2 regions of the Ruminococcus sp. HUN007 genome follow, and region 1 is predicted to be linked to the other one. Evidence: a T-box and tRNA genes for the amino acid it is inferred to sense, from the RefSeq annotation. Region 1 holds a T-box; the other holds one or more tRNA genes.

Region 1 (4,432 bases):
ATCGAGGACTGTACTTCTCCGATATGTGCTTTTTCGAGGAGAAGCATGCAGAGTCTTGACTGGCCGATACCGCCGCCGATCGTAAGCGGAAGCGTGCCGTCAGCGATCATTCTGTGGTAAGGGAATTTCATTCTGTCCTCTGCTCCGCATTCTGCGAGCTGCTTCTTAAGAGAAGTTTCGTCTACACGGATACCCATTGATGAGATCTCAAGTGCATTGTCAAGAACTTCATCCCATACAAGAATGTCACCGTTGAGTGACCAGTCATCGTAGTCAGGTGCACGTCCGTCGTGCTTTTCACCGCTTGCGAGCTTGCCGCCGATCTGCATGATGAAAACCGTTCCGTGTTCTTTAGTGATAAGACGTTCACGTTCCTTTGCTGTCTTGTCAGGATACATGTTTTCGAGTTCCTGTGTTGTTATGAAGAAAGGAGTGTCGTTTATCTGGCTTTTGAGCTGAGGATATCTGAGACTTACTTTCCTTTTGGTGTAAGCTACAGCCTTTACGATAGCCTTTACAGTTTCCTTAAGGTATTCGACTGTTCTTTCTTCTTTTGTGATGACCTTTTCCCAGTCCCACTGGTCAACGAAGATAGAATGTGTGTTGTCAGTGTCATCGTCACGTCTGATGGCATTCATGTCTGTGTAAATGCCTTCGCCCGGTCTGTATCCGTAACGGTAAAGGGCCATTCTCTTCCACTTTGCAAGAGACTGTACAACTTCTGCGTCCTTTCCGCCGATCTCCTTAATGTCAAATCCGACTTTTCTTTCCACACCATTAAGGTCGTCATTGATACCGCTTTCGGTTGTAACTATAAGAGGAGCTGAAACGCGGTCAAGTGTAACTGCGAAGGAAAGAGCCTGCTGGAAAACATCCTTGATGTACTTTATAGCATGCTGAGTTTCTCTGAGGGACAGGGAAGCCTTGTATCCTTCCGGTAAGTAGAGAGATTTTGACATATAAAACATTCCTTTCTAACAAAAAAAGACGCAGACCGCACGTATCATGCAGCCTGAACGTCTTTGTTCAACATTTATTTACGTGTATATTATATCACTGTAATATTTTGATGTCAAGATAAAGATTTTTTATCTGATGCTGCCTACAGTTCTTGGGTAGAGTGTTACGTCACGGATGTTTGCGATACCTGTTACGTACATGATAAGACGTTCAAATCCGAGACCGAAACCGCCGTGAGGAACTGAACCGAACTTTCTGAGGTCGAGGTAGTCGCTGTAGAGGTCGAGGTTCATGTTTCTTTCGTTCATTGCAGCAACGAGCTTTTCGTAGTCAGCTTCTCTTTCGCTTCCGCCGATGATCTCGCCTACGCCCGGAACGAGAAGGTCAACTGCAGCAACTGTCTTTCCGTCCGGATTCTGCTTCATGTAGAATGACTTGATCTCCTTCGGATAGTCAGTTACGAATACAGCCTTTTTGAATACCTTTTCAGCTATGTATCTTTCGTGTTCTGTCTGGAGATCGCAGCCCCATGATACAGGATAAACGAAGTTTTCGCCTGATTCTTCGAGGAGCTTTATAGCTTCTGTGTATGAAACAACGCCGAAGTCGTGTGAGATGAGTTCCTCGAGTCTTGCGATGATGCCCTTTTCGAAGTGATCATCGAAGAACTGCATTTCATCAGGGCATGTGTCGAGAAGATTTCTTATTACATGCTTGAGCATGTCTTCTGCCATTGCAATTACATCAGGAAGTTCAGCAAATGCAACTTCCGGCTCAACGTGCCAGAATTCAGCGAGGTGCTTCGGTGTGTTTGAATTTTCAGCACGGAAGCTTGGTCCGAATGTATAGATCTTTCCGAGAGCCATTGCAGCCATTTCGCCTTCGAGCTGACCGGAAACGCTGAGTCCGGCACGCTTGCCAAAGAAGTCGTCTGCATAGTATTCGTCGCTGTTTTTGTATTTGTCTGAGTAACCGATAGTAGTTACCTGGAACATTTCACCGGCACCTTCGCAGTCGCTGCCTGTGATGAGCGGTGTGTTTACGTAAACATAGTTTCTTTCCTGGAAATATCTGTGGATAGATTCAGCAAGTACTGAACGTACTCTTAAAACTGCATTGAATGTATTTGTACGGCCTCTGAGATGCGGCATTGTACGAAGGAATTCAAGTGTGTGTCTCTTCTTCTGAAGAGGATATTCAAGAGGACATTCACCGAGAATCTCGATTGATTCCGCATTGATCTCAGCTGCAGCCTGACGTGCTTCAACAGCAGTACCTGTTACCTTCAGTGAAGTACCGAGTCTGAGTGCATTCGGGTCATATTCCATGCCTGAAGCCTTGTCGATAACGATCTGGAGATGCTTGAGTGATGTACCGTCATTGAGTTCGATAAATGCTACGTTCTTTGAATCTCTTGCAGTACGTACCCATCCGCATACAGTTACTTTTTTGCCGATGTATTCGCCGTTGTTAAGGATTTCTTTGATGTCGGTGTGTTTCATAAAAAATTTTCCTTTCAAAAAAAATAACTCCCGTCCTGAAAAAACAGGACGGGAGAATAGTTTCCGTGGTACCACCTGAATTACCGTAAAAGAAATACGGTCACTCTGTCTGCGTAACGTGCAGATCGCGTCGCCCCTAATGATCCGTCATCCGGACTTTCAGTTTGCTGCTCCCGGGTGTTATTCACACGAACTCTGGTGTACGGTTTCCACTGTCCCGTGCTCACTGTGACTGAGCTTTCGAGTTACTTCTCCCGATCAAGGCATTTAAAAGTATTTAAATCAACATAGCATTATTATAGCATTACAGAAACAGTCTGTCAAGAAATACAAAAAAGTTTTTTTATTTTCTCTGACACTTTTTCGCTCTCTTGTTTTCGTACATTTTCGCATCGGCTTTCTGTATGAGCTCGAAAAGCTGATCCCTGCGCTGAGGTATTTCGGTGATGTATCCGATACTTGCGGCTATAGGATACGGTTTTCCGGACTGTTCGTTGATCTCTTTAAGTTTTTTTACAACATCGCGCCTGAATGTTTCAATGAAATCATCACCGCGTCCGAGCACTACGAATTCATCGCCGCCGAATCTTCCGCATACATCCATGGAATCACATGAACTGCTTATGGCATCAGCTATGCTTCTTATGGCGAAGTCGCCTTCCTTATGGCCGTACAGGTCGTTTATCGTTTTGAGACCGTCCATGTCAATAAAGCAGATTGAGATAGGACTGTGGTTCTGCAGGCATTCGTTGAAGACAAATCCCGCGTTTCTTACAAATCCGCTTCTGTTGTAGATCTTGCAGAGAGGATCAAGAACATTCAGCTTTGAAATATTGCTGATAGCGTTTCCGATACACATTGTCATCGTATGACAGAGCAGACTCGTGATAGGGTAGTCATTGTTGGTGATTATATAGTAACCGAGATATCTTTCCTTGTAGTGCAGCGGTATGAAATAGCTTATATTGCCACCCGTCGTGAGCGGGATCGGATGAAGCTGCCGGCTCGGGAAACTTTCGACCGATGTTCTCTTACCGTCCTTCAGGATAAACGGAGCTGTCATCTCAGGAGGATATTCACTTTCACCGTCTTCCACCGGAGCCGTGTTATATGTGTTGTCCCAGTTCTTTATGAGACAGAGACTGAAATTATCACAGTTTATGAGCCCGAGCATTTTTTCGATGCAGTTTATGCATTCTTCAAGCGTTTCGGCACCGGCAAGTCCTGCGATAAGGCGGTTGAGCATGTGGATGTTGGTGTACAGACCTTCGATACGCTTGTAGGTGTTCTTCTTGAAATCACGTATGTCGTAGGTCTCCTTTTCAACACAGCCGCAGCTTTCTGTGAAAATAGGGTCTGCCTCGAGCGGAACGCTTTTCGGTTCAGCTCTCTTGTCTATAAGATTGAGCAGGAGATTGCATGCTCTTTTTCCTGAATAGTAGAGCGGCCTTTTGACTGTTGTGAGTTTAGGAAATGAATTCTGTGCGTTGAAAGTATGATCAAATCCTGTTATTATAACATCGTCCGGGATCCTGTAACCGAGCTGCTGGAGTCTGTCCATTGCCGTAAGTGCCATGCTGTCGTTTGCACTCACGAAGGCATCCGGCAGAGTCATTCCGGACTCTGTAAATGCTTCGATAGCCTTTATGCCGTCATAGCTCCGGAAAAGGCCGGAATAGAAGCGGTTCTTTTCATCGAAGTCGATGTCATGTTCGGCGAGTGCGTCGCGGAAAGCTCTGTAGCGCTCGTTTGATTCAATATTCGTCGGCGGACCGGAAATGTAGTTGAATGTTCTGGCACCGTGTTCGGTGATCAGATGCTCGACGAGTTTTTTCATGACAGTGTAGTTGTTGATGCTTATGTCATTGAATTCCTTGTGATCCTGACACTCGAAAATAACTGCAGGAATAGCGGCACTTTTCACCTTGTTTATAATGCTCGTGCGTATATCCAGGTTTGAAAAAGTATTC
Region 2 (4,432 bases), 100 kb from region 1:
CGTAAAGAATTCGAGAACCGCGCCTCACTTTACAACTTAATGATCCGTACACGCGAATTTCTCACCATCAAGAAAATGTTTATGGAAAACAATAAATAAAAAAAGTGAACGTCAGTCCGGCGTTCACTTTTTTTCATATTCTGTTCCGCATCAGTTCACGTATTTCTGAAGATGCTTTGTTATCTGTCCGCGGCGGCGTGAAAAGAATCTCTTTAACATTTCCATTGCCTCATCATAATTGGATCTGACATCTCCCGGGGATTGATTATCCGCAGCATAGTGGTAATATGGCAGCATGCCGGACTGACAGCCCCAGAACCTGTATATTGTATCTGCGGCAATATCACGGTATTCATTTTCATACTTTTCAACTGCAGCATTAACACGTTCATCGGAAAAATCATTTTCTGCAATATCCATGAAAGTCTTTTCAAATTCCTTTCTGAAGGTATCGTTTTTCAACGCCGAATCGAAAAGCCTTCCTATAAAGCCCTTACTCTCCAAAAGAGTTTTAAAGCTGTTTTTCGATGCATATGTCTGATCCGGATAAATAGATGTGCTGTACTCAGTATCAAACAGAATAAAACGCCATTTTCCGTCTGCGTAAGGATTGCTTTCATCAGTCTTTTCAGCCTTCCACAATGCCGAATTTGCACTGCCCCAGTCGGAATTGTCAATGTAGATCTCAGTACTTATATATTCCATATAACTCTTCATATCAACACGTCTGCAAAGTTCTTCGTATGCACTCTGATCAGAAAAATCTGTCTTCCCGACCCAGGCTTTAAGTTCTTCAAATTCTGCAAATGTTTCTTCCGAACCCTCTTCAAGCATGTCTTTTTTTATCATACACACTTCATTTTTCGGTACACCGTAATGAGTGCTTATATATGAATTATCCATCTTTTCAGTTATTTCATACTGTCCCCAGAACTCACCGTTTATATAAACAATGCAAGGCTCCATTCCCTGGGTAAGAAAATCACGGTGACTTACAAGTGACTGAATAAGACTGTCACGGAAACGTAGATATTCTGCATCATTTCCTCCGTTTCGAAGCATAAATGAATCAAACTTATTTACCGTTTCACCGCCGGACTTAGTCTTAACACTGCCTGAAAACAGATCATATTCCAGTTTTGAAGATCCGTAGTCCTTTCTGAAATAGACATTGAAGCTTTTCTGCGGATATGATCTGGAAGCACCTCCATGTATCCTTATCCCCGCATCTTCAGAACACACAAGCTTTCCGTCTTCAAAAAACTGTATGGAAACCGGACGTTCCCAGTCTCTGCCTTTTTGCCTGTAGTTAGCCGGAATGTCCCATTCAAATGTATCACGGTCATAATCAGAGCTCTTTTTCCAGTCGTCATAGGTCTTTCCCATAACATAGATACCCTTTTCATGATCAAAAAGATTACCTTCAGCAGTAACGAGTGAGATAATTTTAAGTCCCTTATACTTTTCAGCTCCGATCGCATTTCCGATAAAATATGTATTAGTAACTATCCCTGTCTGTATTCCGTTTTTATCTACTGCCATCGCTCTTAATACTGTAGCTTTTTCCTTCTGTACATCAGGTTCCGCGTAAAAATCCTTATCCATCGGCGGAACTATATCAGTGTGTCTGCTCATAACAGCAGGCTCATCTGATCTGTCAGTGATGAGAACAGGTTCAGTATACTTAATGCTTTCTGTATCCGGTTCACTTCCGTCAAGCGTGTAATATACAGTGATTCCTTCGGGAGCCGTAATTTCAAGATAAAACGGAGAATCATACGACCCGCTTTTTACCGAAAAATTCATTTCCTCCGCTTCAAACGGTTCTTTAATATCAGCAGTTTCGATCTGAAGCTTTTCTGTCTGTTCTTCAGCTTTCTCTGATCCCTGATTTGTTTCGGAAACAGCGCTGTTTTCCACAGTCTGTCCTGCACATGAGGAAAACATAATAGCTGTACCAGCCAGCAACACAGCAAGGCCGGTTATGACCGCAGTTTGTCTGTTATAATTTTTCATATTCCTTTTTCCTTTGTCAAAACTATCTGTACAACGGATTATTGTTTGATTATATCATTTTACGACGTGATACTGTTTAATTCCGCACTGTCTATCTCACTGCCTGTATCCCAGCCGAGCCTGTATGCCTCAGTATCAGGAACACGAACCTTTGAGATTTTTCCGTTTTCATCTTTCAGAGTAAGAGTCACCATAGGTTCCTCACCCGGCATAAAACCTTCACAGCCATTATCAGGTTCTTCAAGATCCGTTACGATATATTTCATTTTTCACTCTCCTGTCTGCATTATTTTTTATAACAAAAAATCCGTACACCAAACGATGTACGGATCATTTCTGGCTCCCCCGACTGGACTTGAACCAGTGACACCCTGATTAACAGTCAGGTGCTACTACCGACTGAGCTACGGAGGAATATTTGTGCCGGCGTCTATCTATCTTCCCGGGTCGTCGCCAACCGAGTATTTTCGACGTAAAAGAGCTTAACTTCTGTGTTCGGAATGGGAACAGGTGGGACCTCTTTGCCATTAACACCGACTATCTTTAAACTGAATATTCCGATTTCTTTCTACGATTTCTCTACAGACTTCCCTGATACTCTAGGAAAAGCCCTCGACCGATTAGTACTCACTCGCTTAACACCTCACGATGCTTACACGTTAAGCCTATCAACCTCTTAGTCTTTGAGGGGTCTTACTCTTTCGATGGGATATCTTATCTTAAGGCCGGCTTCACGCTTAGATGCCTTCAGCGTTTATCCGATCCGCACTTAGCTGCCCAGCTGTGCCACTGGCGTGACAACTGGTGCACCAGAGGTGCGTCCATCCCGGTCCTCTCGTACTAGGGACAGCTCCTTTCAAATATCCTTCGCCCACGACAGATAGGGACCGAACTGTCTCACGACGTTCTGAACCCAGCTCGCGTACCGCTTTAATTGGCGAACAGCCAAACCCTTGGGACCGAATTCAGCCCCAGGATGCGATGAGCCGACATCGAGGTGCCAAACCTCCCCGTCGATGTGGACTCTTGGGGGAGATCAGCCTGTTATCCCCAGGGTAGCTTTTATCCGTTGAGCGACGGCATTTCCACTCACATACCGCCGGATCACTAACTCCAACTTTCGTTCCTGCTCGACCCGTCAGTCTCGCAGTCAGGCTGGCTTTTGCGTTTACACTCTCTGGTATGGTTTCCATCCATACTGAGCCAACCTTTGAGCGCCTCCGTTACCTTTTAGGAGGCGACCGCCCCAGTCAAACTGCCCACCTAACATTGTCCCCTGACCAGATTCATGGTCACAGGTTAGAATTCCAGCACTTCAAGAGTGGTATCCCAACAGCGACTCCACACAAACTGACGTCCGTGTTTCCCAGTCTCCCACCTATCCTGTACATGAAATACCGAAATCCAATATTAAGCTACAGTGAAGCTCCATGGGGTCTTTCCGTCTAGTCGCAGGTAACCGGCATCTTCACCGGTACTACAATTTCGCCGGGTAGGTTGTTGAGACAGTGCCCAAATCGTTACACCATTCGTGCGGGTCAGAACTTACCTGACAAGGAATTTCGCTACCTTAGGACCGTTATAGTTACGGCCGCCGTTTACCGGGGCTTCAATTCAGAGCTCTCACTCCTCCTCTTAACCTTCCGGCACCGGGCAGGTGTCACCCCATATACGTCATCTTTCGATTTAGCATAGAGCTGTGTTTTTGCTAAACAGTCGCTTGGGCCTATTCTCTGCGACTCATTTCTGAGTACCCCTTCTCCCGAAGTTACGGGGTCAACTTGCCGAGTTCCTTAACAACCTTTCTCCCGTTGGCCTTAGAATTCTCTTCCTGTCTACCTGTGTCGGTTTGCGGTACGGGCTCCTTGTATATACACATGACTTTTCTCGCCTCTTTCCACTAATACTTCCCGCTATTGCAGTCCCTTACGACCGGGGCAACCAGCGCCCGGCTATTCGCTTCAAAAGTGTCCTCATGCTTAAATACTTCGGAGGCTACGGAATTTCCACCGTATGTGCATCGGCTACGCGTTTCCGCCTCACCTTAGCTCCCGGCTTACTAGGAGCGGACGAACCTTCCTCCTAAAACCTTAGACTTTCGGCCATTATGATTCTCACATAATTCTCGCTACTCATTCCGGCATTCTCACTCGTATCTCGTCCACCATCGCTTACGCTATGACTTCACCCTCGATACGACGCTCCTCTACCACTGATACTTGCGTACCAATCCCAAGCTTCGGTACAGATTTTAGCCCCGTTGAATTTTCGGCGCAGGGTCACTCGACCAGTGAGCTATTACGCACTCTTTTAATGAGTGGCTGCTTCTAAGCCAACATCCTGGTTGTCTGGGCAACCCCACATCCTTTTCCACTTAAACCTGTTTGGGGACCTTAGCTGTGGGTCTGGGCTCTTT

Evidence for each region. A T-box is a leader RNA that pairs with one kind of tRNA and senses whether it is charged. The one in region 1 lies ahead of asnS (asparagine--tRNA ligase), so its partner is inferred to be a tRNA-Asn.
Region 2: it has a tRNA-Asn gene. The T-box ahead of asnS (asparagine--tRNA ligase) is inferred to sense a tRNA for this amino acid. The anticodon was not compared.

What each region holds. Positions count from the first base shown of each region.
Region 1 covers NZ_JOOA01000002.1:3,043,604-3,048,035, forward strand. The annotation lists gene asnA (aspartate--ammonia ligase) at 1-959, opposite strand, end outside; gene asnS (asparagine--tRNA ligase) at 1,089-2,462, opposite strand; T-box leader at 2,504-2,733, opposite strand; gene CC97_RS17290 (GGDEF domain-containing protein) at 2,806-4,432, opposite strand, start outside.
Region 2 covers NZ_JOOA01000002.1:2,943,297-2,947,728, reverse strand. The annotation lists gene CC97_RS16885 (aromatic acid exporter family protein) at 1-99, shown strand, start outside; gene CC97_RS16880 (CotH kinase family protein) at 151-2,016, opposite strand; gene CC97_RS16875 (hypothetical protein) at 2,076-2,282, opposite strand; tRNA gene CC97_RS16870 (tRNA-Asn) at 2,354-2,430, opposite strand; rRNA gene rrf (5S ribosomal RNA) at 2,438-2,554, opposite strand; rRNA gene CC97_RS16860 (23S ribosomal RNA) at 2,617-4,432, opposite strand, start outside.